4 regions of the Blastococcus brunescens genome follow, and region 4 is predicted to be linked to each of the others. Evidence: riboswitches for the same ligand, from Rfam matches in the RefSeq annotation. Region 4 holds a riboswitch; each other region holds the start of a gene.

Region 1 (7,639 bases), 330 kb from region 4:
CCAGCAGCTCCTTGAGCATGACGACGTCGCCGGCGCGCTCGAAGTCCCGCGCCTCGACGACGTTCATCGCCTCGTTGAGCATGACCTCCTGGCCGGGGCGCAGGGTCTCGACCTCGATGTTCGGCGAGACGGAGACGCGCAGCTTCCGGCCGCCGGTGAAGACGTCGACGGTGCCGTCCTCGAACCGGTTCAAGAAGATGCCGTAGCCCGACGGGGGCTGGCCCAGCCGGTCGACCTCCTCCTTGAGCGAGACCAGTTGCTCGCGGGCGTCGCGCAGAGTGCCGGCCAGCTTGTCGTTGCGCTCGGAGAGGAAGGCCGCGCGGCCCTCCGCCTCGGCGATGCGCTCCTCGAGCAGCCGCACCTGCCGGGGGCTGTCGGCCACCTTGCGCCTGAGGAGCCCGATCTCCTCCTCGAGGTAGGAGATCTGGCTGAGCAGTGCCGCGACGTCACGTTCACGCCGCGCTCGAATCTCGTCGGGACCCAGACTCATCGCGCACCTCCACAGGCATCCGAGGGAGCCACGACGCAAATCTATACACGCGCCCCGACATTGCGCCGTGGGCTCGCGGGCACCGAGGCCTGCCCGTCACACGAACCCCGTGGCCTCGTCCGGAGGCCCGCCCGAGCCTGCGAGGGGTGAGAGGACGGGGTCCTTCGTCAGTGCTTCTGGGCGCGCCGCTGCCGCATGGGCGCCACGGCTCCCTCCGCCAGCCGCCGTGCGGTGACGAGGAACGCCGTGTGGGCGACCATGCGGTGCTCCGGGCGGACGGCGAGGCCGACGGCGTGCCAGGGCCGCAGCAGCGACTCCCACGCGTGCGGCTCGGTCCAGACGCCCTGGGCGCGCAGCGCCTCCACGTAGGTCGACAGCTGGGTCGTGGTGGCCACGTACCCGACCAGCACTCCCCGGGCCGCAGCGCCGCCGCGACCGTCGGCAGGACGGCCCAGGGCTCGAGCATGTCGAGGACGACGCGGTCGACGACCTCCGCGGCGGGGTGCTCGGCCAGGTCGCCCAGGCGCAGCGACCAGTTCTGCGGCACCTCGCCGAAGAACGCGCCGACGTTGCCGCGGGCGACGTCGGCGAAGTCCTCGCGGCGCTCGTAGCTGGTGACCGAGCCCCCGGAACCGACGGCCCGCAGCAGCGAGCAGGTGAGCGCTCCGGAACCGGCGCCGGCCTCGAGCACCCGCATGCCCGGTCCGACATCGCCGAAGCCGACGATCTGGGCGGCGTCCTTGGGGTAGATGACCTGGGCGCCGCGGGGCATCGAGAGCACGAAGTCGGCGAGCAGCGGCCGGAACGCCAGGTAGCCGGTGTTCGCGGTGGACATGACCACCGAGCCCTCGGGAGCGCCGATCAGGTGGTCGTGCTCGATCGCCCCGCGATGGGTGTGGAACTGCTTGCCGCGCTCCAGGACGACGGTGTGCAGCCGGCCCTTCGGATCGGTGAGCTGCACCCGGTCACCGGCCACGAACGATCCCGCCACCGGCTCGGTCTCGGGGGCGACGGCTCCAGGGCGACGGTCTCGGGGGCGACGGCCTCGGCGGCGTCGTGCTGCGTGTCCACGGGCGGCCAGCCTACGGACGGCGCGGATGTGACCCGAGGTACGGCTGCGGCGCGGTCGGTCGGAAATGTCGGTGGGCCGACCTAGCCTCGGACCCATGACGGCGATCCTGCATCCGGACCTGGCTCCCGCGACGCCCGCGGAGAGCGCTCCCGACGCGGCCACCGCGCCCCGCCGTCCCTCGCTGTCGCCCAGCCGCGCGGCCGATTTCAAGACCTGCCCCTGCTCTACCGCTTCCGCACGATCGACCGCCTGCCCGAGCGCAAGAGCCTCGCTGCCGTCCGCGGCACGCTGGTGCACTCGGTCCTCGAGAAGCTGTACGACCTCCCGCCGGCCGGCCGCACGGTCGCCGCCGCGCAGGAGCTCGTGGTGCCGGCCTGGGCCGAGCTGCGGGACGAGCCAGGCATCGCCGAGCTTTTCCGGACGGTGCAGGACGACGGCGCGGAGACCGACCCGAACGCCCCCGAGTCCGTGGAGGCGTGGTTGGCGTCGGCCGGGAAGCTGGTCGAGAGGTACTTCGCCCTGGAGGACCCGACCCGCATCCAGCCGGACGGGCGCGAGCAGCTGGTCGAGGTGACCCTCCCCGACGGGCTGCTGCTGCGCGGCTTCGTGGATCGGGTCGACGTCGCGCCGAGCGGCGCCATCCGCGTCGTGGACTACAAGACCGGGTCGATGCCGCGCGAGGCGTTCGAGGCCAAGGCCCTGTTCCAGATGAAGTTCTACGCGCTGGTGCTGTGGCGCACCCGTGGCGTGGTGGCTGCCCAGCTCAAGCTCATCTACCTCGGCGACGGTGACACGCTCACCTACGCTCCGGACGAGGCGGAGCTGGTCCGGTTCGAGCGGACGCTGCAGGCCATCTGGGCCGCGATCGAGCGCGCCGTCGCCACCGGCGACTTCCGCCCCAACAAGACCCGGCTCTGCGGCTGGTGCGACCACCAGGCGGTCTGCCCGGAGTGGGGCGGCACTCCCCCGCCCTTCCCCGCGGAGGCGGCAGCCGCCGCCGGCTGGCAGACCCTGCTGCCCGTCGTCGAGCGCGACTGACCGGGGGCCGCACTCGGCCGCCACGGCGCGCCTCGACCGCACGGAACGGCGGGGCCACCTCGGCGCCCGTAGGGCGCCGACCTGGTCCCGGCACGCAGGGAGCCGAGCCAGGCGAGCAGCTGCTCCCGCTCGTCGTCGATCGGCCGCGGCCGCAGGCTGTCGGGGACCTCCGGCACATCCGCAGGCTGAACAGCCCGGTCAGGCCGGGACGCCCGCCGGCTGCCGTGCGGCCAGGACGCCGGCGAGATCCTCGAGGCCGATGCCTCCGAGCCCCTTCCGGAGCGTCAGGCCGGGCGCGGGCGCCAGTGCCTGCAGGGTCGGCACACCGAGGACGGCCGCACCTGCGGCGAGCCCCGCGGCCACGCCAGACTCCGAGTCCTCGATCACCACGCACGCCTCCGGCCCGACGCCCAGGGCGCTCATCGCCTGCCGGTAGGGCGCGGGGTCGGGCTTGCGCGCCGGGACCTCGTCGCCGCAGACGGTGACGTCGAACGGATCGGCCCCCAGGTCGGCGCGGATCGTCGAGAGGACGATGTCGGCCAGCCGGCGGGGCGTGGTGGTGACCAGCGCCGTGCGGAGCCCGGCGGCCCGGACCTCGGTGAGCAGCTCGCGCGCGCCGGGGCACCAGGAGATGCCGGTCGCGAGGAGCTGGGCCGTTCGGTACTCGACCCAGCGGGCGTCGTCCAGGAGCTCTTCCTCCGTGCGCACCAGCCCCAGGTCGGCGTGCAGGATGGCCATCGACCGGCGCATCGTGGAGCCGACCGTCGCCGCGCGGGCGCTCTCGGACATCCGCCCGCCGAGGCTCGCGGCGAGCTCGAACATCGCCTCGCCCCAGTACTGCTCGGTCTCGACCAGCGTGCCGTCCATGTCGAACAGGACGGCGCGCAGGTCGGCCCGGCCGGGTTGCGGGTCGCTCATCCCCGGTAGTTCACGTGCGGGTGGTCCATGTGGTTGGCCGTGGCACTGCCTCGGTTCTCCATCGTCTTCCAGCCACCACCGGGCGAGCTGAGCATGCGCTGCTGCCAGATGATGTAGTCGACGCCGAGCTCGTCCCAGTGGGCGACGTGGTACGCCACGATCGCGTCACCGAGAGCCGCGTTCGAGCCGACCATGTAGTCCACCGCCAACCCGGACGGGTGCCCACCCGGGTCGGCGGCACTGGCGCGGGTGCCGCCGAGCGTGATGCCCGCGGCGCCGGGCACGTTGGAGACCACCGCGTTGGCGGCGGCCTGCGCGACGGGCCGGATCGGCCCCGCGCTGTTGTTGATCTTCGCGATCACGCTGGCGGTCACGGACGCTGCCGCAGCGGCGGGTGAGGGCCGGCAGCGGCTGCCGTCTCCGCTGCCGCGGCGGCCTCCGCGGCGGCAGCGGCGGCGGCCTCGGCGGCGGCCTGTGCGGCGGCGGCCTCGGCCGCGACGCGAGCCTCCTCCGCGGCCTTCGCCGCGGCGGCGGCCTCCTCGGCCTGCGCCTGGGACGCGGCGGCCGCGGCCTGCTCGGCGTCGCGCTCCGATCTGCTGGCGGCCAACTGGCCCAGCAGTTCGGAGTCCTCCGGGGCGGGGGCCTCGACGCCCGCGCCGTCGATGCCCAGGGCGTCGGCGACGACGACGGACGCCGACTGGGTCTCCGCGGTGGCGGGAGCCGGCGCGCCCGCGACGAGGTCGAAGGTGGCCAGGACGCAGACGGTGGCGATGCCGAGGAGTAGGCCACCCGGGACCCCGGCGCGGCCAGGCGGTGACGGCGGTCCCGACGGTTCGGCCGGTCGTCGGTGCCGGTGGTGTCGTCAGTGGGCTGTGCGGTGAACAGGTTCAGGGGCGCCACAGGGGGCGTCTCTCCGTTTCTTCCTCAGCCGCCTACCGAGTTAGCTGACGGGTTCGGGCCGGAAGTTGCCCTACCTGCGGCGTACGCGCGCAGGATTCACCCCAGTGGAACCATGGGTCCCCGGTCTGATCGCGGCACGGGGCCGCGCGCAGTTCGGCGGTGTCCGGCGGGGTCCTCGGTCGAGGAGCGGGGCCCGGCGAACAGATAACGAAAGTACTACGAAACCGTGACGACCGATACGTGACGAAGAACAGATCTCCGTTCCCGGTGTAGGGCCCCGCTCTACTCGTCCTCCGTGCGGTAGCCGAGATTCGGCGACAGCCACTTCTCCGCCTCGTCGACGGTCCAGCCCTTGCGGCGCGCGTAGTCCTCGACCTGGTCGCGGCCGACCCGGCCCAGCACGAAGTAGCGCGACTCGGGGTGGGAGAAGTACAGCCCGCTCACGGCGGCACCCGGCCACATGGCCATGCTCTCGGTCAGCTGGATGCCGGTGGCTGCCTCGACGTCCAGCAGCTGCCAGATCGTCTGCTTCTCGGTGTGCTCGGGGCACGCCGGGTAGCCCGGGGCAGGCCTGATGCCGTGGTACTTCTCGGCGATCAGCCCGTCGGCGTCGAGGTGCTCGTCCGGGGCGTACGCCCAGAACTCCTTCCGCACCCGCTCGTGCAGCCGCTCGGCGAAGGCCTCGGCCAGCCGGTCGGCGAGCGACTCCAGCAGGATCGCGCTGTAGTCGTCGTTCGCCTTCTTGAACGCCATCACCCGCTCCATGGACCCCAGGCCGGCGGTCACCGCGAAGGCCCCGACGTAGTCGCGCAGCCCGGTGACCTTCGGCGCGACGAAGTCGGCCAGCGACTTGCGCGGCGAGCCGTCGCGACCCTCGGTCTGCTGCCGGAGCTGGTGCAGCGTGGTCCGGACGGCGGAGCGCGACTCGTCGGTGTAGACCTCGACGTCGTCGCCGTCGACCTGGTTGGCCGGGAACAACCCGAAGACGCCGCTGGCGGTGAGCCACTTCTCGCCGATGATCTGGTCGAGCATCACCTGCGCGTCCTCGAAGAGCCGGCGGGCCGCCTCTCCGGACACCGGGTTGTGCAGGATGTCGGGGAACCGGCCCCGCATCTCCCAGGCGTTGAAGAACGGCTGCCAGTCGATGTACGCGCGGAGCTCGTCGAGCGGGTAGTCGGCGAAGGTCCGGACGAACTGGGTCGCCGTGTGGTGGACGTGGTCGCAGGCCGGGCCGGAACAGACGTCCAACGCCTGCTGCAGCAGCATCCGCGGCCGCGGCGGGGAGTAGCTGCTCCAGTCGATCGGGGCGCCGCGGCGCGGGCGGCGGCGATCGGCAGCATCGTCCGGCTGTCCTGACGCGCGGCATGCCGCTCGCGCAGCGCCTCGTACTCGGCCGCGGTCTCGGCCAGCAGCTTCGGCCGCTGCTCGTCCGACAGCAGCGCCGCCACCACGGGCACCGACCGCGAGGCGTCCTTCACCCAGACGACCGGCCCGTGGTACTTCTGCGCGATCTTGACGGCCGTGTGCGCGCGGGAGGTCGTCGCACCGCCGATGAGCAGCGGGACGTCGAAGCCCTGCCGCTCCATCTCCGTGGCGAGGGTGACCATCTCGTCCAGCGACGGCGTGATCAGCCCCGAGAGGCCGATGATGTCGGCGCCTTCGTGCTTGGCCGCGTCCAGGATCTTCTGGGGCGGCACCATCACGCCGAGGTCGACGACGTCGTAGTTGTTGCACTGGAGGACGACGCCGACGATGTTCTTGCCGATGTCGTGGACGTCGCCCTTCGCCGTCGCCATGACGACCTTGCCGTTGGTGCGCTCGGCGTCTCCGGGCTGCTTCTCCGCCTCGATGAACGGGATCAGGTAGGCGACGGCCTTCTTCATCACGCGCGCCGACTTCACCACCTGGGGCAGGAACATCTTCCCCGCGCCGAACAGGTCGCCGACGACGTTCATGCCGTCCATCAGCGGGCCCTCGATGACCTCGATCGGCCGGCCGCCGCGCGCGCTGATCTCCGCCCGCAGTTCCTCGGTGTCGTCCTCGACGAAGGCGTCGATGCCCTTCACCAGCGCATGGGTGATCCGCTCCCCACCGGCAGCGACCGCCACTCCTCGGTGGCGACCTCCTTGACCGAGCCGTCGCCGGCGAAGTCGCCGGCGATCTCCAGGAGGCGCTCGGTGCTGTCGGGACGGCGGTTGAGGACCACGTCCTCGATGCGTTCCCGCAGCAGTTCGGGAACCTCGCTGTAGACCTCGAGCTGGCCGGCGTTGACGATCGCCATGTCCAGTCCGGCCGCGATCGCGTGGTAGAGGAAGACCGAGTGGATGGCCTCCCGCACGGGGTTGTTGCCGCGGAAGGAGAACGAGACGTTGGAGACGCCACCGGAGACCAGTGCACCGGGAAGGTTCTGCTTGATCCAGCGGGTGGTCTCGATGAAGTCCAGGCCGTAGTTGGCGTGCTCCTCGATGCCGGTGGCGACGGCGAAGATGTTCGGGTCGAAGATGACGTCCTCGACCGGGAACCCGACCTGGTCGACGAGGATGTCGTAGGCACGCCGGCAGATCTGCGTACGCCGTTCGAAGTTGTCACCCTGGCCGTCCTCGTCGAAGGCCATGACCACGATCGCGGCGCCGTACTTGCGGCACAGCCGCGCGTGGTGGACGAACTTCTCCTCGCCCTCCTTCAGGGAGATCGAGTTGACGATCGCCTTGCCCTGGATGTTCTTGAGCCCGGCCTCCATGACCTCCCACTTGGAGGAGTCGACCATGGTGGGCACGCGGCAGATGTCGGGCTCGCTCGCGATCAGCTTGGTGAAGCGGTCCATCGCGGCGACGCCGTCGATCATCCCCTCGTCCATGTTGATGTCGATGACCTGCGCGCCGGCCTCGACCTGTTGCCGCGCCACCGCCAGCGCCGCCGGGTAGTCACCGGCCTTGATGAGGTTGCGGAAGCGGGCCGATCCGGTGATGTTCGTGCGCTCGCCGACGTTGACGAAGAGGCTGTCCTCGGTGACCGTCACCGGCTCGAGGCCGGAGAGCCGCAGGGCCGGGGCAGGCTCGACGGGGACCCGGGGCTTGCCGCCCTCGACGACCCCGGCGATCGCCGCGATGTGCGCGGGGTCGTGCCGCAGCAGCCCCCGACGAGGTTGACGAAGCCGCTGTCGGCGAACTCCGCGAGGACGGCGGCGGTCTCCTCGGGGACTCGTCGTACTCGCCGAACGC
Region 2 (7,639 bases), 430 kb from region 4:
GGCGCGGCCGGGGAAAGTACCGGTCCGGCGCGGGCCGGCCCCACGGGTCGCGCGGCTCTTCCTGCCACGGCGGGCGCGCGACCGGCTCCGGCGGGGCGCCGTACCAGTCGTTCCCGGCCGGCGGCGGACGGTCGAACCGCGGACGACGGGGCGGCTCCACGTACCGCGGCTGCGGCTGCGTCGACTGCCGAGGCTGCGGATCCGTGGGCGGGTCGGCGGGACGACGACGGAGCCAGCGGGTCGTCCGGGAATCGGGCGGGACGGAGGCCATGAGGCGGTGCTCCCCTGGTCGGCGTCGAGAAGCCAGGGTACGACGGCAACCTGTGAGCCCCGCCCGCGCCGAGGTCAGGACGGCTCGTCGAGCCAGGCCTCCACCCGGTCCAGCTCGGCGTGGGTGAGCCCGGCGAGGTAGTCCGGTGCGACGACCAGCACGTGCCCGTTGGCGGCGAGCCACTCACCGGTGTCGGCCGCCTGGTGCGCGAGGTCGTCGTCGATCCACACGATCCGCCGCCCGGGCTCGGCGTCGGCGACCGCCCGCGCCGCATCGAGCTTCCACCACCCGGCGTCGGCGCCCCACCGGCCGGCGAAGCCGGTGGACAGGACGCCGTCCCGGCTGTGGGTGCGCAGCCCGCGGGGAGGCCCATGGGCTCGGCCAGCAGCTGGTCGGCCCGCTCGGTCCAGGTGGTCAGCCACTGCAGCTCCACCCGGCCCGACTCGTGCCACCCGCGCAGCCGCGCGGTGACCGACGGGTCCCACGACAGCACGAAGCCGTTGTAGGTCCCGCGCCGCCAGTCCTCCGGCAGCTCGGGCTGCAGCGCGTTGAGCACGCCGTCGACGTCCAGCAGCAGGACGGGTGGGGGAGCGGTCATGCAGCCGGTCTACCCCACGAGCCCGGCAGCGCCGCGACCGGTTCGCTCAGAGGTCGAGCGCCGCCCGCACACCGGTCACGAACGCCTCCGGCACCTCCCAGGCTGCGAAGTGCCCACCGGCCTCCGGCTCCTGCCACACGCGCAGGTCGAACAGCTGCTCGGCGAGCGGGCGCGGGGCGCGGACCAGGTCGTGCGGGAACTGGCTCACCACGGTCGGGACGTCGACCCGCTCCGGCGTCGGGCTCAGCCTCGCGTACGGCGCGAACGAGGTGCCGATGGCGCCGGTGACCCAGTAGGCGGTGATCCAGGTCAGCACGTCCTCCCGGGCGAAGACCGATTCGACGTCCCCGCCGCTGTCGCTCCAGTCGCGCAGCTTCTCCACGATCCAGGCGGCGAGCCCGGAGGGTGAGTCGCCGAGGGCGACGGCGAGCGTGTGCGGCCGGGTGCGCTGCGCGAGCAGGTAGGCGCCGTTGCTCATCAGCCAGCCCGAGGCGGACGTGCGGTGCTCGAGCTCCTCGTCGCTCGGCGGGCCGGCCCCGGGGCGCGGAGCGAGCGGGAGATCGGTGACGTGCAGCGCTGACACCCGCTCGCGGTACTCCGTCGCGAGGCCCAGCGCGGTCATCCGGCCGATGTCGCCGGCGGAGACGACGTAGCGCTCGTACCCCAGCTCGGCCATCGCCGCCGCCACGTGCTCCGCCATGCCCGCCCCCGAGAGGTCGCGGTCCTGCAGCGGCGCGGCGAACGGGTAGCCCGGCAGCGCCGGGACGACGACGTGCACGTCGGTCAGCAGCGGCAGCACCCGCTCGTAGCGCAGCACCGAGTCGGGCCAGCCGTGCAGCAGGACGACGGCGGGGCGTCCGGGTCCGCGGCGCGCTGGTGCACCACGCGCAGCCCGCCGGCGAGCGCCCACGGCAGGGCGCGGATCCGCTGCTCGTGCTCGCGCCAGTCGTAGTCCTCCGCCCAGGTGGAGACGAGGTCGGCCAGGTAGCCGGGATCGGTGCCGCGCTCCCAGCCGTGGTCGCCGGTCAGCTCGACCGGGCGCCAGGCCCGCAGCCTGGCGCGCAGGTCGTCGAGCACCGCCTGCTCGACCACCGGGGGCGCGGCGTCGTTCGTCGTCATCACGGCATCCCGGCGTGCGGGACGGCGACCTGCGTCGACACCAGCACCGCCTCGCGCACCGGCGCGCGGGTGTGCTCGTAGAAGTCCGGCGCGCAGCACAGCAGCAGCGTCCGGCCGTCGTCCCCACCGAGCGCGCAGGCGAAGACCCCCATGCCCTCCGGCGCGGCGATCTCCTCGACGATCGCGCCGCCTTCGGCCACCCGCAGGACCCGGGAGTTCAGCCCGTCGGCGACCCAGACGTGGCCCTCGGCGTCCAGGGTGCAGCCGTCGGGGGCGACGACGACCTGACCGATGAGCTCCTGGACGGAACCGCCCTCCGGCACGGGCCCGAGTTCTGCCCAGATGCGCCGGTTCGTCAGCGAGCCGTCCGGCGCGACGTCGAACGCGGTGAAGCGGTTGCCCCAGGTCTCGCCGACGATCAGCGTGCCGCCGTCGGGGGTGATCACGGAGCCGTTCGGGAAGCGCAGGTCCTCGGCCACCACGGTCACCGTGCCGTCGGGGTCGACCCGCTTCAGCGAGGCGGAGGCCGGGGCGCCGCCGCCCATGAGGTCGAACCCGAAGTCCCCGACGAAGGCGCGGCCGGAGGAGTCCACGACCATGTCGTTCATCAGGCCGGTGCAGGCGCCGGACAGGTCGGCGTGCGTGGTGACCTCGCCGTCGGACACCCGGAGCAGCCGGTGGTCCTTCATGGAGACGACGAGCAGTGAGCCGTCGGGCAGCCAGCCCAGCCCCGAGGGCTGGTTCTCCACCTCCAGGACGACGGTCTCGCCGCCCTCGGGCGCCACCCGGCTGACGGTGTGCCGGTAGAAGTCCGACGCCCACCAGGCGCCGTCGTGCCACCGCGGGCCCTCGAAGTACGAACCACCCTCCAGCACCGTCCGGAACGCTCGCTCAGCCATGGCCCGGACGCTACGGCCTGCCGCGTGTCAACACGAGGCGAGGTTCTGTGGACAAGCGTCTGACCTGTGGATTCGCGCTGCTGGAGACGCCGATCTCCGGTATTCTTCGTACACGCGTTCGATCGATCAGGAGGTGGTCATGGGCGAGCTGCAATCGGCGCTCGACGCCCTGGCCGCCGAGGACGTGCAGGGTCGGACCCCGCGTCAGAACCTCGACGAGATCGCCGTGCTGCTCGAGGCGCGCAACCGCATCGACGCCCAGTTGACCCGCCGGGTCCGGGCCGCCGAGCTCCAGCAGGCACCGGAGGAGGACGGCCAGAAGTCCATGCGGTCGTGGCTGCGAGGGCACGGCCGGATCACCTCGGCCGCGGCCGGGCAGCTGGTCCGCAACGGCCGGGCGCTGGGGTGTCTGCCCGCGGTGGAGGCCGCCTTCGCCATGGGTGCGGTCACGGCCGATCAGGTCGCCGTGATCGCTCCCGTGGCGAAGGCCGACCGGCAGGCCGCGGCCCTCGAGCAGGGCATCGACCTCGCCGCGGTCGACCGCACCTTCGCCGCCGTCGCCGCAGAGCACCGCGTCGAGGAGCTGTCCCGGCTGGTGCACCACTACCTCGCGCTGCTGGACCCCGACGGGCCGGAGCCCGATCCGACGGACGAGCGGTCGCTGACGCTGTCCACGCTCTCCGACGGCACGGTCGTGCTGCGGGGCCAGCTCGACGCCGTCGGTGGCGAGAAGTTGCTCACGGCACTCGAGGCGATCGTGCAGGCGGACCGGCCGAAGGGTGATCGCCGGACGCGCGCCCAGCAGAACGCCGACGCGCTCGTGCAGCTGGCCGACAACCAGCTGGCCTCGGGCGGCCTTCCGATCCTGCGCACGGTGAAGCCGAACGTCGTCGTCACGATCCGGGACGGCGACCTGGCCGACCGCGGCGCCGGTCGGGCTGCGGCGACCACCGGATTCGGCGGCCTCGTCTCGGCGGAGACGGCGCGGATGCTCGCCTGCGACGGCAGCATCACCCCCGTCCGGATCGACGAGCACGGCATGCCGCTGAACGTGGGCCGCACCAAGCGCGTGGTGCCACCGCACCTGCGCAAGGCCGTCGAGCTGCGTGACCAGACCTGCATCTTCGCCGGCTGCGGAGCCCCGAAGTACTGGTGCGACGTCCACCACCTGATCCACTGGATCTTCGGCGGGGAGACGTCGCTGGAGAACTCAGCTCTCCTGTGCGAACGGCACCATACGAAGGTCCATCACGGGTTCCGGGTCGAGCGGGATCCCGGCGGACGATGGCGGACGTTCCGGCCCGACGGCAGCGAGATCGTCATCGGCGCACCGCTGCTGATCTGAGCCGTACCGCTCACTGAGCGGAGCGCCGCCCCATCGCGAACCTCACGCACGGGTCCGCCGACCGTGCGCGCGGTCGGCGACCCCTGCGTCCCCGGGCACGCGTGGACCGGGGACGCAGGGGAGCAGCGTATGGATCAGACGACGCGTCGGGCGGTGTTGTAGCCCCACATCGAGTCGACCGGCACGACCGCGACCGGGTTGCCGTAGGTGGAGGAGTGCACCATCTGGCCGTTGCCGATGTACATGCCGACGTGGCCGACCGGGTCGTAGAAGAAGATCAGGTCACCGGGCTGCAGGTCGGCCTTGGCGACAGGAACCCCCGCCGTCGACTGTGCGCGCGACGTGCGCGGGATCGATACGCCGGCCGCCTGGTAGGCGGAGTAGGTGAGGCCCGAGCAGTCGTAACCGCCGGGGCCGGTGCCGCCCCACACGTAGGGCTTGCCCTGCTGGGCCAGCGCCGTGTCGACGGCGACCTGTGCGGCGGAGTTCGGCGCCACGACCGGAGCAGCGGCCAGGGCGACCGGCGCCGAGGCCACGGGCGCGGGGCCGCCGGCGTTCGCCGAGGCGGCAACGGGAGTGAGCGCGATGCCCGCGCCCGTGACGAGGGCGAGCGCCGCCCCGCGGAAGGAACGGCGGGTGATCGTGGACGTGCGAGTAGTCGTCATGGACGACGGGTTCTCCTGTTCTCCATCAACCGCCTACCGAGTTAGCTGACGGGTTCGGGCGGGGAGATCGCCCGGCGGAACCGGCGGAACCGGCCTCGCTTCACCCCAGGACTGCGGTGGGTCCCCGGTCCGGCACCGGAGACTCCGGTGCCGGTTCGGCGGTGTCCGGCCGGGTGTCACCGGAGGCGGTGACGAGGGGGCCCCGAACGGACGGCGACGACGCTAGGTCCGTCATCCAGTCGTCACAAAGCGTCCGCCGCGGGCATCGGGAGCTCCGTCGGGACGTGCGGCGAGTGGGTCCGGACAAGCGACTCGCGACGCCACCACCACCGATCCCGCTGCCGGTTCCGGACCGAGCGCGAGCCGCATAAACGGAACGCGATCGCCCGCTTACTTCCGCGCGGCGGCGTGGCGGCACGGAGCGTCCGCGTCCGATCCCGCGAGCCGCTGAGGTGTCGATCGCGCGACGGCGTCGATCGCGCGACGGCGTCGACCGTCGCCACTGCGTTGACCGTCGCGACCGCAGCGTGCTGTCGTGGCGGCGATGACCGATGACGTGATCTACGACGACGGGCGGGTCCGCCTCGACCGCGAGGCGCTGACCCTGCGGCGCTACTACTTCCCGCTCGCCAGGAGCAAGCGCATCCCGTACTCCGACATCCGCGGCATCGAGGTCCGCCCGCTGACCTGGCTCACCGGCAAGGGGCGCCTCTGGGGCTCCGCGCACCCGCGGTACTGGCTGCCGCTGGACCGCGCCCGCCTGCGCAAGGACACCGCGCTGGTGCTTGACGTCGGCGGTCGCGTCCGGCCCGCTTTCACCCCGGACGACCCCGCGCGCGTGGCGGACCTGCTCCGCCGCTGCATCGGCTGAGCCGCCCCGGACGCCGTACCCGGTCAGAGCCGCTCCCGGCCGGATCAGGACCGGCGCCTCACGACGCCGGGACACGTCCCGTCCGACCGTGGTCCTCGCCCGCCGGGAGGGACCCGGCCGGCGTTGGAGGTGGACCCATGACCGCTGAGCCCGTGACCCCGGCTCTGTCGGGACCGATCACTCGAGACGCGCCGAGCGCCCGCCCGGCGCCCATCGGCCGGCGGACCGCAGTCGTGTGCCTGGCCGTCGGAGCCACGCTCAACCTGGCCGAGGCGCTGATCGGCCGCGTCGTCGGCCAGAGCGGCTCGGTCGCCGGCAACCTCGACGCCTGGGCGGCGCGCCCGACGCTCGCCACGGTCGGCCTCGTCGCCGGCACGGTCGCCGTCCCGTTCCTGCTGCTCGGCCTCGTCGCCATGGCGCAGCTGGTCCGCCCGCGGATGCCGCGGCTGGGCACGACCGCCATGGTGCTCGCGTACGTCGGTGGGCTCGGCTTTCTGGGCATCCACGCCGTCTCGATCGTCGACCACGCAGCCGTCGACCAGCCCGACCGCGACGCCATGGTGGCGCTGCTCGAGTCCGCGCAGAGCAGCTCGCTCGCGCTGCTGATCCTCCTGCCCTTCCTGCTGGGGATGGCCGGCTCCGTGCTGCTCACCTCGATCGGCTACCTCCGCACCCGCGTGGTGCCGGTCTGGATCCCCGTCGTCCTGGTGCTGTTCCTGCTGCTCGACTTCGGACCCTTCTCGACCGGTCCGATCGACCCGCACTGGCTGTTCGTCGCCGCGTCCGTCGGCCTGGCCGTCGTGGTGGCCCAGCGGACCGACCAGCAGTGGTGGACCGGGCGTACTCCCGGCGACGCGACCTCCTGACCAGCGGTCCTCCGATCGGTAGCGTCGCGCGCGAGGTGGACGAACCGGTGTTCAGAGAGCGCGCAGCCCAGGGCAGCCGGGCCACCGTGGTGGCCCGGCTCTCCGCCGCGGCCGCGGTGGGATACGCGGCCGTCGGGCTGATCGCGCACATCGCCACCCCGGCGGCCGACCGGGAGAACCTCTTCGGCAGCCCCGAGCCGGTCGTCGGCCCGGCCATGGCGATCGTCGGTGCGGTCCTGCTCGGCCGGGTGCCCGGGCACCGGGTCCTGCAGCTCATGACGGTCATCGGCTGCTTCGCCTGCGTGTTCGCCGGCTCGCTCGGTCTCGCCGTGTACGGCTTCTCCGGCAGCGACGACCCGGCTCCGGTCTTCCGGATCGCCGCCTGGCTGACGCTCTGGACCTGGGTGCCGTCGTTCGTCTCCTTCGCCACCCTGCTCCCGCTCCTCTTCCCGGACGGCCGGCTGCTGTCCCGCCGCTGGCGCCCGGTCGCGATCGCCGCGGTCGGCCTGATCGCCACGATGTCGCTGCTGACCGCGTTCACCGACATCCAGCCGGAGGGGACCCAGCCGGCGAACCCGGTCGCGATCGGTGTCCCTGAGCCGGTCCTGGACGCCGTCCAGACGGTCCTGAACCCGCTGGTACCCGGTCTCGCGCTGCTCGGGCTGGCGAGCCTGATCCTGCGGTTCCGCCGCGCCGACCCGCAGGGCCGCCGGCAGATCGCCTGGGTCGGGTACGCGCTGGCCCTGGCGGTCGTGGCGGCGTTCCTCGCCCCGGCGCCGGTCAACGTGGTGGTCACCGCCGCCGTGCCGGTCGCCATCGGCGTCGCCGTCGTGCGCTACCGGCTGTTCGGCATCGACGTGGTCCTCAACCGCACCCTGGTCGGGACGGCGCTGCTGGCCTCCTCGGCGCTGGTCTACGTCGCCGTCGTCGGCTGGCTCGGCGGCCTCGCCGGTGCCCCGACTCGGTCATCGGCTTCATCGGAGCCGTGGCCGTCGCCGCCGTCTT
Region 3 (7,639 bases), 230 kb from region 4:
CGCGGTCGCCCCACTCGTGTGCCGCGGGGTCGAACCGGCGGGAAGGGCCGTGCACGCCCTCGGGCTGGCGCCGGGAGCGGGGGTCGGGACGGGGAGTGTCGTCGTCGTCGATCAGGTAGCCGTAGTCGGCCTCCGGAGCGGCCTCCACCTCGGCCCGCCACCAGCCCTCGTCGTCCTTGCGCATGTCGTGGACGGCGCCGTCGACCTGGAGCCGCACCCGTTCGGGCAGGGGCGCCCAGACGGCGAACTCGACGGGAGCGGACATGCGGGGGCCTCCGGTGCGGGGCGGGTGGGGTGGATGGCGACAGAGCAGTGGGGAGCGGAAGGGGCGGACGCATCATGCCCGCCATGCCGCTGGTCAACCCCAGGTCGTACACCGCGCGTCCGCCCGCAGGATGACGACACCGTGCTAGCGAGCCGATACGTTCCCTCGATACCGGTACCACCGGGTACCCGAGCGCGCAGGGAGCGTGCATGTCCGTCGTCCGCACCATCGTCTTCCCGGCTCTCCGGCTGCTCGTCTGGGCCGTCATCGCCGTCGCCCTCGTCGTCCTCGCCTTCCGCGGCGGCACCGACACCTCCGATCCGGGCGGGCCCGGTGCACCGACGCTCGACCTCGGCTCCCCGACGGTTCCCGTCAGCCGGGGGACGGTCGCCAACACCGTCTCCGTCACCGGCACGGTGGTCGCCGACGCCGCCGTCCCGGTCAAGGCCACGGCCGCGGGCACCGTCCGCCGGGTCCTGGTGGCGGAGGGCGCGACCGTCACCGCCGGGCAGACCCTCCTCGAGATCCGCTTCGAGGAGGAGCTCGCCCCGTGGCCGGCACCGACGCCGAGGGCAACCCGACGTCGACCCCACGCCCACCGCGGGTGCGCACCGCCACGGTGACCGCTCCGTCCGCGGGCACGCTGACCGCCCTCGACGTCCTCGTCGACCAGATCGTGGCCGTCGGCGACACGGTCGGCGCCGTCTCCCCGGGGACCCTGTCGGTGACCGCGACCCTCACGCAGGCCGAGCAGTTCCGGCTGCTGACCCCGCCGGCCACCGCCGAGGTCGAGGTGCAGGGCGGCCCCGCGCCGTTCACCTGCACCGCCCTCGCGCTGGGCGTGCCGGCTGCTGGGGAGACGCCCGACGTTCCGTCGACACCGGACATGGGAGGCGCCGGCGGAACCGGCGGAGGGACGACGGCGCGCTGCGCGGTGCCCGCCGGGGTGACGGTCTTCGCCGGCATGGGAGCGACGGTCCGGGTGCAGGCGGGCACGGCCGAGGACGTGCTCGTCGTCCCCGTCACCGCCGTCCAGGGGACGGTGCAGTCCGGCAACGTCTGGGTGCTCGCCGACGACGGGACCGAGGAGCAGCGGCCGGTCACCCTCGGCCTCACCGACGGTGACCAGATCGAGGTCAGGGAGGGCCTGACCGAGGGCGAGCAGGTGCTGCAGTTCGTGCCGGTGCCCGACGACACCCCGGTCCAGGACCCGATGATGGGCGGGCCGTACGGATGAGTCTCCTGGAGCTGCGCGGGATCAGCCGGGAGGTGCTGCTCCCGGACGAGAGCGTCCTGCCGATCCTCACCGGGGTCGACCTCGACGTCGCGCCCGGCGAGCACGTCGCCATCGTGGGCCGCTCCGGGTCGGGCAAGTCGACCCTGCTCAACCTCCTCGGCCTGCTCGACACCCCGACGTCGGGCAGCTACCTGCTGGACGGCGAGCCGACCGACCAGCTGTCGGCCCGGCGGCGGTCGCGGCTGCGCGGCGAGGTCTTCGGGTTCGTGTTCCAGCAGTTCAACCTGCTGCCGCGCCGGACCGCGGCCGAGAACGTCGCGGCGCCGCTGCTCTATGCCCGCGGCCGCGACTACCTGAGGCGCCGGCGCACGGCCCGGGAGATGCTCGACCGGGTGGGGCTGGGCGCCCGCGCCGACCAGGTGCCCGAGCGGCTCTCCGGCGGCGAGCAGCAGCGGGTGGCCATCGCGCGCGCCCTCGTCCGGGGGCCCCGCGTCGTCCTGGCCGACGAGCCCACCGGCGCCCTCGACGTCGAGACCGGCGCCCAGGTCATGGCCCTGCTCGCGCAGGCCACCGCCGAGAACGGCGCCGCGCTGGTCACCATCACCCACGACCTGTCCGTGGCCGCGCTGGCCGCCCGCCGGTTCCGGCTGGACCGGGGTGTGCTCGCCGCTGGTCGCCGCGGGCGCGCTCGGGGCGGCGACGTCGGACCGGGGGCCGGCATGACCGGCGTCCTGGGCACCCTCGCCGAGGCGTGGGACGAGGTCCGGGTGCACAAGACCCGGGTGCTGCTGTCGCTGGTCGGCGTCTTCCTGGCGGTCTTCGCGATGACCAGCGTGACCGCCCTCGGACTCATGGTCGCCCAGGTCCAGCAGGAGGTCGGCGAGCGCTCCGGCGGCCGGGCGGCGACGGTCGCCGTCAGCGCGTACGACCCGATGACCGGCATGCCGCCCGACGCGGCCCGGTGGGATGCCGCCGTCGCCGACCTGGTCGAGCGGTACGACATCGCGACGGCGGCCACGATCGCCTGGGGCGAGACGCGCTTCCGCATGCCCGGCGGCACGATGGCCGTGCAGACCCGCCGCGTCTCCCCGAACTACGGCGACCTGCACCGCATCGAGCCGATCGAGGGCCGCTGGCTCCGCGACGGCGACCGGCAGAGCCTCTCGCCCGCCGTCGTGGTCAACGAGGCGTTCATGAGCGCGCTCGGTGCGCCGGACCTGGCCGCGCGGCCGACCGTCGTGATCGGCGGGCCGACCCCGTGACCGCGACCATCGTCGGCGTCGTCCGCGAGGGCTACGGGGAGGAGCTCGTGGCCTACCGGGTGGACCGCTCGGCCGGGCCCTGGGACGCCGCCGTGGCCGTGGACCCGGCGACGGCGATGTACGCGGGACCGAGCACCCTCGAGCTCTGGGTGCCGGCGGACCAGGCCGACCAGGTGATGGAGACGGTCGCGCACGACCTCGGTCTCGCCCTCGGCGGCCTGCAGGTCGACACCTACCGCGCCGATCCGCAGGGGGCCGAGGAGACCATCGCGATGCTGCGGCTCGCCATCCGCGGCGCCGGGGTGGTGGTGCTCGTCCTCGGTGGGCTCGGCGTGCTCAACATCGGCCTGGTCACCGTCCGGCAGCGGATCCGCGAGATCGGCGTCCGCCGCAGCTTCGGCGCGACGTCGGGCCGCATCTTCTCCGCGGTGATGCTGGAGAGCGTCTGCGCCACCGCGCTGGCCGGGCTGCTGGCGGTCGGGGCGGCGATCGTGCTGGTCCGCAACCTGCCGCTGGAGCAGCTGCTGAACAACGGCATCCCGATCGCGGACATGCCGGGCTTCCCGGTCGCCGCCGCGGTCGAGGGCATGATCGCCGCGACCGCCGTCGGGGCGCTGGCCGGCCTGCTGCCCGCGATCATCGCCGTCCGCGCCAAGGTGATCGACGCGATCCGCTTCTGACCCCGCGGGCGACGGTGGGCGCGGATGTGCAGCTCCCGGGTCGGGACGTGTGCATCCGCGCCCACTGTCGGGGCGACCGGTGGGGTTACACGGTCAGCGTCTGGCCCACCTGGATCAGGTCCGGGTCGGCCACGGTGTCGCGGTTGAGGGCCCAGAGGGCCTCCCAGCCGCCGGCGACGCCCTGAGCGGCGGCGATCCTCGACAGGGTGTCACCCGGCTTGACGGTGTAGCTCGCGCCCGTCGACGGCGCCGCGGCAGCCGGTGCCGGTGCCGGGGCCGGGGCGGGCGCCGGTGCCGCGGCTGCGGGGGTCGTTCCGGGGCGGAGGAGCGTGCCGCAGGTAGGCCAGGCGCCGGCACCCTGGGTGAGCAGGACCCGCTCCGCGACCGCGATCTGCTGCGCGGGCGTGGCCAGGTCGGCGCGCGGAGCGAACTCCGCCCCGCCGTGGCCCAGCCAGGTGGGGGAGCTGAACTGCAGGCCGCCGTAGTAACCGTTGCCGGTGTTGATGCTCCAGTTGCCGCTGGATTCGCACTGGGCGACTGCGGACCAGTCGTAGTGGTCCGCGGAGGCCGGCGTGGCCAGGGCGCCGACGCCGATTGCAGCGGCGCCGATGACGACGGCGCTCCCGCGGAGGGCCTCGGCTGCGGACGCGCGTCGTCGAGGGTGCGTGGACATGGGTGATCCTCCGATCACCGCCGGCGAGGTGAGCTGTCGGGTTCGGGCGAATCGGTGCCCGGCCGCCGTGCCTGTGTGCTGCACGCGCGGCTTCACCCCGAGGCGCGCGTACGCGCCGGGACGTGGGTCCCCCGCCCCCGTCCTGGGTGGGTCGGAGTCAGGCGCCGGCGGACGGGGTTGGGCGGTCCGGTGCCTCGCGCCCGGCCGGGCAGGCCCGGACGCCCGGACGACGTTAGGTCGCGAGCGGGCGAGCCGCGCGCCCAACGGAACGAGTTCGGGCGTTTTCCTCGCACGGGCGCCGCCACGCCGGACCACGACCCCGGGGCGTCCCCGTCCGACCGCGCTCCGTCGGCGTCATGAGAGACCGGCGGGCTCAGGCGCGGACGAGCAGGGCCACGGGCAGGCGGGTCAGCAGGGCCTCGACGGCGACGCCGCCCATGTCGGAGACGGCCCGCTCGCCGGTGAGCAGGTCGCGCCAGGCACCGGTGAGCAGCTTCAGGGCCGTGTCGCCCCAGCCGTCCGCGGCGAGTCCGGCCGGCAGGCGGGTCGCCACCGCGACGACGCCCCCACGGTCGAAGGCGACGACGTGCTCGGCGGCCGACCCGGTGGCCTCGACGGGGTCGTACCCGGCGAACCACTCGGGGTGGTCTCGGCGGGCCCGCAGCACCCGCGAGACCACGAGCAGCTTGGCGGCGCCGGTCTCGTCGACCGCGGGGATCTCCCCGCCGTCGATCGCCGCGAGCAACGTCCGGCGCAGCGCGTAGTCGACCGGTCGGCGGTTGTCCGGGTCGACGAGGAGAAGTCCCAGAGCTCGGTGCCCTGGTAGACGTCCGGGACGCCGGGCATCGTCAGCTGCAGCTGCTTCTGGCTCAGCGAGTTCGACCAGCCGAACGGGGCGATCCGCTCGACGAGCTCCTGGATCCGGGCCGCCGTCGCCTCGTCGTCGAAGGCGGCGTCGACGAGGGCGTGCAGCCGGCCCTCGAACTCCTCGTCCGGGGCGGTCCAGGTGGTCGACGTCCCCGCCTCACGGGCCGCCTTCTCGACGTAGGCGTGCGCGCGCTCCGCGACAGCGGCCACGCCCCGACCAGGTTCTGCCACACCAGGTGCGCCAGCGGTCGATCGGCCAGCGGGTGCCGGGAGAGCAGGAAGCGGACCAGGTCCGCCCACTCGGTCGGGATCTCGGCGAGCACCGCGAGCCGGGCCCGCACGTCCTCGCTGCGCTTGGTGTCGTGCGTCGACAGCGTCGTCATCGACTCGGGGTAGCGCTCGGCACGGCGCCGCTGGGCGGCGTGGAACTCCTCGACCGTGCTGCCGAAGCGCGCCGGGTCGCCGCCCACCTCGTTGAGCGCCACGAACCGCGCCCACCGGTAGTAGGCGCTGTCCTCGACGCCCTTGGCCATGACCGGCCCGCTGGTCTGCTCGAACCGGGTCGCCGCTTCTGACCCCGAGGCCGACAGCACCGAGTGCAGGGCGTCGACCGCGGGAACGAGGTCGGGACGCCGGGTACGGACGGCGGTCACGGTGGCGTCAAGGTGCTCGCGGCCGTCGGGCAGGTAGCTGCGGTAGACGGGGAACGTGGCCAGGAGCTCGGCCAGCGCCTCGGTCTGCTGCGTGGCGTCGATGCCGGGGAGCTCCCCGATCACCCGGACCAGGCGGGCGACCTCGGAGCCGAGCATCCCGTCGGTGACCTCGCGCTTGCAGTCGTGGACGAGCTGTTCGTAGTCGACGGCCTTGCCGGTCAGCTCGGTGTCCAGCGCGGTGAGCGGGCCCGCGCCGGCGGGGTCGACGAGCACCTCGTCCACCTCGGACAGCGCGTCGTAGCCCGTCGTCCCGGCGGTCCGCCACGACTGGGGCAGGTCCTCGCCGGGCTCGAGGATCTTCTCGACGACGGTCCAGCTGTTCCCGGAGGCGTCCGCGAGCCGGTCGAGGTAGCCCTTCGGGTCGGCCAGGCCGTCGGGGTGGTCGATCCGCAGACCGTCGACCACGCCGTCCCGGACCAGCTGGAGGACCAGCTCGTGCGTGGCGTCGAAGATCGCCGGGTCCTCGACGCGCAGCCCGGCGAGGGTGTTGATCGCGAAGAAGCGGCGGTAGTTGAGGTCGCCGTCGGCGCGCCGCCAGTCGACCAGCTCGTAGTGCTGACGGGCGTGCACCTCCTGCGGGGTGCCGTCGCCGGTGCCCGGCGCGATGGGGAAGCGGTTGTCGTGGTACCGCAGCTCGGCGCCGTCCGGTCCGTCCACGATCTCGAGCTCCTGGACGTCGTCGGCGGCTCCGAGGACCGGGATGCGCACCTTGCCGCCCCCGAAGTCCCAGTCGATGTCGAACGCTCGGGAATGAGCGCTGGTGGGCCCATGCTGCAGGACGTCCCACCACCACGGGGCGGCCGACGGGTCGTCCACGCCCATGTGGTTGGGCACCAGGTCGAGCACGAGACCCAGACCGTGCTGGTGCAGCGCGGCGACGAACCGGTCGAGACCCGCGCGGCCGCCTCGGGCCTCGTCGATGTGGGCGTGGTCGACGGTGTCGTAGCCGTGGTTGCTGCCCTCGGCCGAGCGCAGCAGCGGGGACGAGTAGGCGTGGGTCACCCCGAGGTCGGCCAGGTAGTCCGCTACCTCGGCGGCGTCCTGGAGCCGGAAGCCGGCATGCACCTGCAGCCGGTAGGTGGCGGCCGGCACCGGCCGGCGGTCGGGCGTGGTCACCGGGCGGGTCCGGTGAGGACGACGATCGAGCGCCCCTGGACCGTCACCGTGTCGCCCGGCTTCACCTCGACCGGCTCCACCTCGTTCATCTCCGCCGTGTCGAGGACCGTCGTCCAGCTCTGCGAGTAGTCGTCGCTGGGCAGGGTGAACTCGAGCGGCTCGTGGGAGGCGTTGTAGGCCAGGTAGAAGTGGTCGTCGGTGACGTACTCACCCCGTTCGTCCATCTCCCGGATGCCGACGCCGTTGAGGTACACGGCCAGGGACTTGGCGTAGGCGGAGCCCCAGTCCTCGTCGGCCATCTCCTCGCCGGCCGGGGTCAGCCAGGCGATGTCGGGCACCGGGTCGCCCAGGCCGCGGCGCACCGGACGGCCGTGGAAGAACCGGCGACGGCGGAACGTCGGGTGGTCGCAGCGGAGCCTGGTGACCTTCTTCGTGAACTCCAGCAGCCCCTCGTCGACGTTCTCCCAGTCGATCCAGGTGAGCTCGGAGTCCTGGCAGTAGCCGTTGTTGTTGCCGCGCTGCGTCCGCCCCAGCTCGTCGCCGTGCAGGAGCATCGGCACGCCCTGGCTGAGCATCATCGTGGCGATGAAGTTGCGCCGCTGCTGAGCGCGCAGCTGCAGGACCTCCGGGTCGTCGGTCTCGCCCTCGACGCCGTGGTTCCAGCTGCGGTTGTGGCTCTCGCCGTCGTTGTTGCCCTCGCCGTTGGCCTCGTTGTGCTTCTCGTTGTAGGAGACCAGGTCGTTGAGGGTGAAGCCGTCGTGCGCGGTGACGAAGTTGATGCTCGCCACCGGACGGCGGCCGGAGTGCTGGTACAGGTCGGCCGAGC
Region 4 (7,639 bases):
CGACACCTTCGCCGCCGACCGGCTCGGCCGGGTGCTCGTGTCGTCGCCGGTGCAGGGTCCGGACGCGGTGCTGGACGTCGCACAGGTCGACTTCGTCGACGTCGCCGGCGCCCGGGCCATCGCCCGATGGGCGCAGGAGCTCCGCGCACGCTCCACCGTGCTCGTGGTGCAGGGAGCGTCACCGCTGCTCCGACGGATGTGGCGGGTGCTCGCGCTCGACCGGCTGGCGCCGGTCCGGTTCACCGAGGCGGCCGCGTGACCGCCGTCCTGGGTGAGCCGGCGACCGGCTTCCAGCACGAAGCGCTGTTCTACCGCGGGGACGACGACTTCCTCGCCGGCCTCCTGCCGTTCGTGCGCGAGGACTCGCCCTCGGGGAGTCGGTGGTCGTCGCCCTGCCCCGGCCACGTCTGGATCTGCTGACGAACGCGCTCGGCGAGGACGCCGCGTCCGTGGAGTTCCTCGACATGGCCGAGGTCGGACGCAACCCGGCCGGGATCATCGCGGTCTGGGACCGGATCCTGACCGAGCACACCGCCGCCGGACGGCGGCTGCGCGGTGTCGGTGAGCCCGCCTACGTGGGCCGGCGCACCGTGGAGCTCGCGGAGTGCCGGCTGCACGAGTTGCTGCTCGACCAGGCCTTCGACGGCGGACCGGCGTGGCGGCTCCTCTGCCCCTATGACGAGGCGCACCTGCCCCGTGCGGTCACCCGCGGCGCGCTGCAGACCCACCCCGTCCGGTCGACGGCCACCGGGCGCCGGCCCAGCGAGGAGTACGCCCCGGACGAGGCGGACGTCATGTTCCGGGCCCAGCTGCCCCGCCCCACCGACGCCGTGCTGCGCGGGATCTACGGGCCGGGCGACGTGCCGGCCACGCGCCGGACGGTCGCCCAGTACGCCCGCACCGTCGGGCTGCCGGAGGAGAAGGTGGAGGTGCTCGAGCTCGCCGCCTCGGAGCTGGCCACGAACAGCGTCGTGCACGGCGGCGGCAGGGGCACGGTCGCGATGTGGGTGGAGCCGGGCGCGGCCGTGGTGGAGTTCAGCGACACGGGACAGGTGAAGGACCCGCTGGTCGGCCGGCTCATGCCGTCGCCGGAGCAGGAGGGCGGCCGCGGCGTCTTCCTGGTCAACCAGCTCTGCGACCTCGTGCAGCTGCGTTCCTCGGAGCAGGGCACCACGGTCCGGATCACCACCTGGCTCTGACCGCCAAGGTCAGCGGGGCGCGGACGTCCGGGCCGCCTCCCGTCCGGCGTGCGCGCCGGTGACTATGCTTCTCCGCGGAGTGCGTCACACAGCCGGCGCGCGACCGGGGTTTCCGCCCCGCCTCGACCAGACCCTGGAAGCCACGGGGTCCGGTGCCTGACCGCCGGCATGTTCGTCCGGTGCTACCCACACGGAGAACCACGCGTGACCCGCCCCCAGAACGACCCTTCGGCGGCCGCCGTCCAGTCGGCCTTCGACGAGCTCGGGCGACTGTCCTTCGCCGACCACTCCCTCGAGTCGGTGCTGCACACGGTGACCGCCCTGGCCGGCCGGGTCCTGCCGGGCGAGCCGGTCACCTCGGTGACGATCCTCCGCGAGCGCGGGCCCGCCACCGTCGCCGCCAGCGGGCAGCTGGCCGACGACCTGGACCAGACGCAGTACCGCCTGGGAGACGGCCCCTGCATGACCGCCGCACGCACCGGGCAGCTCACCGAGATCCCCGACACCCGGGCGGCGACGCAGTGGCCGGAGGTCGCCGCCGAGGCCGCCGAGCGCGGCTGCGACACGGTCCTGTCGGTCCCGCTCCCGGTTCAGGAACGGGTGCGAGGCGCCCTCAACGTGTACGCGCGGGCGTCGTCGGCCCCGGTGGACCGGACCCGCGAGCTGGTGGCTCGGTTCGCCACCTACGCCGTCGTCCCGGTCTCGAACATGTACCTGTACGAGATCGCCGTCGAGCGGGCCGAGCACCTGCAGGCCGCGCTGGACTCGCGGGCGGTGATCGACCAGGCCAAGGGCATTCTCATTGAGCGGTTCAAGCTGACCGCGGACCAGGCGTTCCAGGCGCTGGCGCGCATCTCGATGGAGACCAACACCAAGGTCCGCGACGTCGCCGAGCGGTTCGTCGAGTCCGGGGAGTTCCCGTCCGGGTGACCGGCCGCGACGACCGGAGCCGTGGGGTTGCGTCGCGGACCACCGTCACGGACGGTTGCTGACGTGGATCCCTTCCGCGGGCTCGGGATGCCCCGCATCCCCGGGCTCAGCGAGCTCCTTGCCCTGCTGCAGACCCAGACCGAAGCGCTGGCCCAGCTGCCCCGCACGCTCAGCGACCTCAACGGCACGGTGAAGGAACTGACCGAGGCGACGACGATGGCGCACGCGACGATCGCCTCCGCGCAGCGGATCGCCGAGCGCCTCGAGGACCTCGTGGACGAGCTGGAGGAGCCGGTGCGCGCGCTGAGGCCCGGCATCGAGCGGGTGGGCCGGGTGCTGGACGACCCGGTGGTCGACACCGTCCCCGACACGCTGCGGCGCATCCAGGAGGATCTGGTGCCGCTGATCCACGGGCTGCGGGTCGCGCAGGACCGGGTCGGCTCGGTGACCGGCCTGCTGCGCCGCAGGCCCCGGGAGGGCGACGACGGCCTTTAGGCCTCCGGCGGCTTGCCACTGTCGCCGGCGGGCCGGACGAAGTCACCGACGGCCTTCTCCAGCTGGGCCCAGGTCGCGCTCCACTCCTCGAGCGGGTCGAGGATCCGTTCGAAGACGGCCAGCTGCTGGTCGAAGGCGTCCAGCTGCGCCCGCATCGCGGCGATGGACTGCCGCTGCGCCCTGACCGTCGTGGCGACCGCCCCGACCTGGGCTGCCGACATCGCGCCCGGAGGGCTGGGGAGTGCCGGCAGGTGCAGCCTCGACGGGACGGCGCCGGCGAGGACCGGGCGCGGTCGGTGAACCCTCGCAGCTGGCCCACGAACTCGTCGATGGACCGCCCGACCAGCTTGCCGGTCGCGGTCTGGGGCTCTGGTTGCTCCTGCTCGCCACCCATGCCCCGACCGTATTACTCCCCGCCAGGGAGGGCGAGCATGACACCGGCGACGTGCGCGCGCTCAGCGGCCGCCAGGCGGCCGCCGCTCCGACGCGCGGTCTCGCCGGTGCCGCGCCCGGATCACGGGCCGCTCTCCGATGAGCCGGTTGATCGTCGTCAGCATCCGGGCAGACTGGGCTGGACACCCCGAGCGGTTCCGACAGGAGGCCAGGACGTCCATGCTCCGACGAACGTGGCCGGCCGTCCTCGCTGCGCTCCTCGTCCTGGTGGCCGGCTGCTCGTCGGAGCGACCGGCGACGTCGCAGGACACGACGACACCGACGGCGAGCACGGCACCGCCCAGCGAGCCATCGGCGGAGGAGCAGCGGGTCGAGGCGGCCCTCGCGGGGCTCGACCGGCGCGCTCAGGTGGCCCAGCTGTTCGTGGCCGGCGTGCCGCTGGACGACCTCGACACCGGCGAGGCCGTCGCGCAGCAGGGCGTGGGTGGGCTGTTCCTCGCCGGCCGGTCGCAGGCACCGGCGGACGAGCTCGCCGCGACCGCCGCGCGCTGGCAGTCCGTCTCCCCGGGCCGGACCTCTGGGTGGCCGTCGACCAGGAGGGCGGCGCCGTCCAGTCCCTCAAGGGCCCGGGGTTCGAGCGGCTCCCGTCCGCGCAGGCGCAGGGAGCCCTGCCCCCGCCCAGCTGGCGGCCCTCGCCGCCGACATCGGGGCCTCGCTGTCTGCCGCGGGCGTCAACCTCAACCTCGCGCCGGTCGCCGACGTCGTCCCGGCCGGCACCGAGGCGGCCAACGAGCCCATCGGCGCCTTCGACCGCCAGTACGGCAGCACCCCCGAGGCCGCCGCGCCGGTGGTCGCCGCCGTCGTCGACGCGCTGGCCCGGGCGGGGGTGACCGCGACCCTCAAGCACTTCCCCGGCCTCGGCCTCGTGCAGCAGAACACCGACACCACCGCGGACGTGACCGATGCCGCGACCGGTGCCGACGACGCCCAGGTGACGCTCTTCGGCGAGCTGGCGCGCTCCCCGCCGACCCCTTCGTCATGGTCTCGTCAGCGACCTACCCCAAGATCGACCCGTCCGCGCAGGCTGCGTTCTCGCCGGTCGTCGTCACCGGACTGCTCCGCGAGCGGCTCGGCTTCGACGGCGTGGTCATCTCCGACGACCTGGGCAACGCCCGCGCCGTCCTCGACCTCCCGCCGGGCGAGCGCGCCGTCCGCTTCCTGGCCGCCGGCGGCACCCTGGTGCTCACCGTGGACCCGGACCTCGTGCCGGAGATGATCGACGCCGTCCTCGAGCGCGACCGCAGCGACCCGGCGTTCGCCGCCACCGTGGACGCCGCGGTGCGCACCGCCCTGATCGCCAAGGACGGCGCCGGGCTCCTGCCGGACTGAACTCAGCCGACCAGCTCCGCAGCCGCCCGGCGTTCCTGGACGGCGTGCCCGGTGGGTGGAGGACGCCGTCCCGGTGGTCGTAGCTCCACCCCGACGTCCCGGTGTGCACCGCCACGGGCGTCCCACCCGCCGCCACGGCTGGATCAGGTGCTCAGTACCAGCCCTTGGACTGCGAGTGGCTCCAGGCGCCGCACGGGGAGCCGAAGCGGTTCTCGATGTAGATGAGCCCGGCGTCGATCTGGCGGTAGCCGTCCGACGTCTTGGCGATCCCGGTGCCGGCCCACGTGGAATCCAGGAACTGCGCGATCCCGTAGGCGGTGCTGGTCGGGTTCTGCGCGTTGGGGTTCCAGCCGCTCTCCTTGCCCCAGAGGTTCTCCAGGCAGGTGAACTCGCTCGCGCTGCCGACCTTGCCCATCGCGTACTCCTTGTAGGAGCCGGCAGGGGCAGTGGGCGCGGACGTGCCCTGACCCGGACGGGCCGCGGCAGCTGCGGCCTCGGCGGCACGGGCCGCCTCGACGCGGGCGGCCTCCTCGGCGGCGACGCGGGCAGCTTCCTCGGCCGCGACGCGGGCGGCCTCCTCGGCGGCGAGACGATCGGCCTCGGCCTGGTCGGCGGCGGCCTGGACCGCCGCGGCCTCCGCACGCTCGGCGTCGCGCTCGCTGCGGCTGGCGGCGAGCTGCTCCAGCGGGGCCAGGAGCTCGTCGGCGGTCACCGGGGCCGCCTCGGCGCTGATGCCGAGCTGCTCGGCGACGCTCACCGACTGCAGCTGCGCGGCCTCGGCGGGCGGCTCGCCGGCGGTGACGACGCCGACGAGCACAGCGCCGGCGGCGGCGGTCGCGAGGTACATCGCCGGACGACGGCCGGCGAGGGCGGGCGGTGTCCACGACGGGTGGCTCGGCCGTGCGAGGACGTGAGGGTGCGCAGGTTCATGAGGTGCGTGTGCTCCGGATGACAGGACGCGGCGGACCTGCGGCGCACGAGGCGCGGGCGATCCACCACTGGGGGTCGAGGGCAGCACCGCGGGCTGGACGCCCGGCGGAACACCGGTCAGCGAGGCGGGCCCGCGGAACGGTGCATGTGGACTGCTGCGTGCGCGGCGCGCCGAGGGCGCACCAGGCTGCGGCTCTCCGTTCGTCGGTTCCTTCCGTGGCCGCCTACCGAGTTAGCTGACGGATTCGGGCGGGAAGCGGCCCTACCCGCCCCGAGCGGAGCTCGGAGCAGGATTCACCCCAGTACTGCGGTGGGTCCCCGGCTCGCCCGCGACCGGTTGGCCTCGGGCGACTCGGCGGCGTCCGGCGCGGCCACCCCGGGTGGGGCGGAAACGTCCGGCCGGACCGGGCCAACGTAGCCGCCGTTACCGTTACGTGACAATCCCATGGCGGGAATCGGCGGCGTGATGCATCTCGCGGCGGCGGCTCACGGCAGCCGCCACACGGTGGTCCGCCGGACCTGGGTGGGCTGGTGGGGCGATGACTCGGTGTCGGTGACGTCGAAGGTCGCCACCGCCGCGAGCCGGTCCGTCGGCACGTACGGCCGCCCGGGATCCCCAGGTAGACCTCGGCGCCCCGCGCGCGGGCGGCCTCGAGCCAGGGCAGCACCCGCTCGCTCATCACGCGGTCGTAGCAGACGTCACCGGCCAGGACGACGTCGACGGCGGGCGGCTCCTCCCCAGGACGTCACCGACGACGTCGATCGGGCCGACACCGTTCGCCTCCGCGTTGACCGGCACCGCGGCGTGCGAGAACGGATCGATGTCGCTGGCGACCACCCGCCCGGCCCCCGCGAGCGCCGCCGCCACCGCCACCAGACCGCTGCCCGCGCCGAGATCCAGCACCGACCGCCCGCGTACGACCGACGGGGTGTCGAGGACATGGCGAGCGAGCGCCTGACCGCCGGGCCAGGCCGCCGCCCAGAACGGCGGGTCGGTCGGCGCCACGCCGCGCTCGGTCTCGATCGCCTCCCACAGGGCCACCACGTCCGCGGCGACGTGCAGGGTCACCTCGGGGACCAGGGACGGACGGGCGGGCCGGGTGTGGTCGCGGACGAAGGTCGGGGAGACGGACCCCGGGGGAACGGGACGATCGGCCGGCACCCGGCCAGTCAACCCGACCGTCGGCCCGTCCGGAGTCAGAGGTGGGTCGACCAGGACGACAGCTGACCCGCCGGCCGGAATCCCAGCGACTCGTTGACGGCCACCATCGGCCGGTTGGCGTCGGAGTTGTAGGTGCTGATCCGGCGTACCTGCGGGAAGGCCGCGACCAGCTCGCGCAGCACCGCCACCTTCATCCGGGCACCCAGCCGATGCCCGCGGTGCTCGCGCAGGACGAGCGTGCCGCCCTGGTGGGCACGCTCCGGGGCGGCGAGCGTCACCTGCAGGTCGGTGAACCCCACCAGCCTTCCCTCGCGGACGGCGCCGGCGGACAGGACAGTGCGGCCGCGCGCGACGTGCAGGGCCTCGTACTCGCGGATCCGGGCGCCGTCCCACTGCTCCTCGGCGACGGGCAGGTCGCCGTGCGGCGCGTCGGTCGTCATGCGCTGTTCGAGCAGCGCCCGGTCGGCCAGGAGAGCCTCCGGCGTCCGGTCGCGCCAGGTGAGCACCTCGTAGCCGGCTCCGGCGCTTTCGGCCTCCGCCTCGACGGCAGTCAGCCGCGCCGCGTCCGGGGGAGGACCAGGTCGCGGCGGGTCTCCACGAGGTCGCACGTCCAGCCGTGCCGCAGCGCGAAGCCGCGCCCGGGCGCCCCGGGCGCCGGCTCGTCGACCTCGGCGATGAGCTCCGTCCGCCCCGACCGGGCAGCCAGTGCGGTCCCCGCCTCCAGTAGCGTCGTCCCGACGCCCCGGCGTCGGTGCGCGGGGTGCACCGCGACGTCGAGGACCGCGAGCGTCCGGTCGCCGCGCTGCGGCAGGATGAGCCGCAGCGCCCCGACGACGGCCCCGCCGACGACGGCGGCCCGGTGCGTGCCGCCGCGGGAGCCGCCCGGCGCGACCAGCTCCCGCCCGAGCGCAACGTGGTCCGCCGCCGCGCGGGCGGCTCGTCCGGGCGGTCGGTGCGCTGCCCGGCCGCCCAGACCTCGCACCAGTCGGCGAAGAGGGCGTCGTCGGGAGCGAGTTCGACCAGGCGGGGCAGCACTCTTGAAGTTCTACTGCCCCGCACAACCGGACTTCCGGCTACCGCGCGGCCGGCGGCTTCGCCGGAGCCGCCCCACGGGCGATGAGCTTCCAGTAGCTGCCCGGCG

Evidence for each region. A riboswitch is a leader RNA that binds a small molecule or an ion and turns the genes downstream of it on or off. The one in region 4 is predicted to bind cyclic di-AMP.
Region 1: another riboswitch for cyclic di-AMP. It lies ahead of U6N30_RS14140 (hypothetical protein); the one in region 4 lies ahead of U6N30_RS16325 (aggregation-promoting factor C-terminal-like domain-containing protein).
Region 2: another riboswitch for cyclic di-AMP. It lies ahead of U6N30_RS19230 (C40 family peptidase); the one in region 4 lies ahead of U6N30_RS16325 (aggregation-promoting factor C-terminal-like domain-containing protein).
Region 3: another riboswitch for cyclic di-AMP. It lies ahead of U6N30_RS17835 (transglycosylase family protein); the one in region 4 lies ahead of U6N30_RS16325 (aggregation-promoting factor C-terminal-like domain-containing protein).

Annotation. Positions count from the first base shown of each region.
Region 1 is NZ_CP141261.1:2,119,062-2,126,700, forward strand. It holds partial or broken gene U6N30_RS14110 (proteasome ATPase) at 1-490, opposite strand, end outside; gene U6N30_RS14115 (hypothetical protein) at 658-885, opposite strand; partial or broken gene U6N30_RS14120 (tRNA (adenine-N1)-methyltransferase) at 969-1,658, opposite strand; gene U6N30_RS14125 (RecB family exonuclease) at 1,812-2,600, shown strand; gene U6N30_RS14130 (HAD family hydrolase) at 2,799-3,518, opposite strand; gene U6N30_RS14135 (VldE C-terminal domain-containing protein) at 3,515-3,892, opposite strand; gene U6N30_RS14140 (hypothetical protein) at 3,889-4,125, opposite strand; cyclic di-AMP (ydaO/yuaA leader) riboswitch at 4,433-4,587, opposite strand; gene U6N30_RS14145 (vitamin B12 dependent-methionine synthase activation domain-containing protein) at 4,701-5,531, opposite strand; gene U6N30_RS14150 (B12-binding domain-containing protein) at 5,450-6,526, opposite strand; gene U6N30_RS14155 (dihydropteroate synthase) at 6,481-7,437, opposite strand; partial or broken gene U6N30_RS14165 (homocysteine S-methyltransferase family protein) at 7,434-7,639, opposite strand, start outside.
Region 2 is NZ_CP141261.1:2,873,422-2,881,060, reverse strand. It holds gene U6N30_RS19255 (hypothetical protein) at 346-693, opposite strand; gene U6N30_RS19250 (alpha/beta hydrolase) at 916-1,686, opposite strand; gene U6N30_RS19245 (epoxide hydrolase N-terminal domain-containing protein) at 1,653-1,988, opposite strand; gene U6N30_RS19240 (SMP-30/gluconolactonase/LRE family protein) at 1,988-2,887, opposite strand; gene U6N30_RS19235 (HNH endonuclease signature motif containing protein) at 3,027-4,232, shown strand; gene U6N30_RS19230 (C40 family peptidase) at 4,367-4,897, opposite strand; cyclic di-AMP (ydaO/yuaA leader) riboswitch at 4,913-5,068, opposite strand; gene U6N30_RS19225 (PH domain-containing protein) at 5,442-5,768, shown strand; gene U6N30_RS19220 (hypothetical protein) at 6,002-6,634, shown strand; gene U6N30_RS19215 (hypothetical protein) at 6,682-7,639, shown strand, end outside.
Region 3 is NZ_CP141261.1:2,674,897-2,682,535, reverse strand. It holds partial or broken gene treZ (malto-oligosyltrehalose trehalohydrolase) at 1-265, opposite strand, end outside; gene U6N30_RS17855 (efflux RND transporter periplasmic adaptor subunit) at 475-888, shown strand; gene U6N30_RS17850 (efflux RND transporter periplasmic adaptor subunit) at 816-1,502, shown strand; gene U6N30_RS17845 (ABC transporter ATP-binding protein/permease) at 1,499-2,764, shown strand; gene U6N30_RS17840 (ABC transporter permease) at 2,761-3,444, shown strand; gene U6N30_RS17835 (transglycosylase family protein) at 3,530-4,117, opposite strand; cyclic di-AMP (ydaO/yuaA leader) riboswitch at 4,121-4,281, opposite strand; gene U6N30_RS17830 (hypothetical protein) at 4,491-4,862, opposite strand; gene treY (malto-oligosyltrehalose synthase) at 4,987-6,813, opposite strand; gene glgX (glycogen debranching protein GlgX) at 6,810-7,639, opposite strand, start outside.
Region 4 is NZ_CP141261.1:2,445,540-2,453,178, forward strand. It holds gene U6N30_RS16290 (STAS domain-containing protein) at 1-259, shown strand, start outside; gene U6N30_RS16295 (hypothetical protein) at 256-420, shown strand; gene U6N30_RS16300 (sensor histidine kinase) at 381-1,199, shown strand; gene U6N30_RS16305 (GAF and ANTAR domain-containing protein) at 1,404-2,129, shown strand; gene U6N30_RS16310 (hypothetical protein) at 2,193-2,624, shown strand; gene U6N30_RS16315 (hypothetical protein) at 2,621-2,845, opposite strand; partial or broken gene U6N30_RS33980 (glycoside hydrolase family 3 N-terminal domain-containing protein) at 3,502-3,966, shown strand; gene U6N30_RS16320 (glycoside hydrolase family 3 N-terminal domain-containing protein) at 4,056-4,406, shown strand; gene U6N30_RS16325 (aggregation-promoting factor C-terminal-like domain-containing protein) at 4,558-5,253, opposite strand; cyclic di-AMP (ydaO/yuaA leader) riboswitch at 5,543-5,689, opposite strand; gene U6N30_RS16330 (class I SAM-dependent methyltransferase) at 6,016-6,405, opposite strand; gene U6N30_RS16335 (GNAT family N-acetyltransferase) at 6,534-7,004, opposite strand; gene U6N30_RS16340 (GNAT family N-acetyltransferase) at 7,049-7,480, opposite strand; gene U6N30_RS16345 (hypothetical protein) at 7,572-7,639, opposite strand, start outside.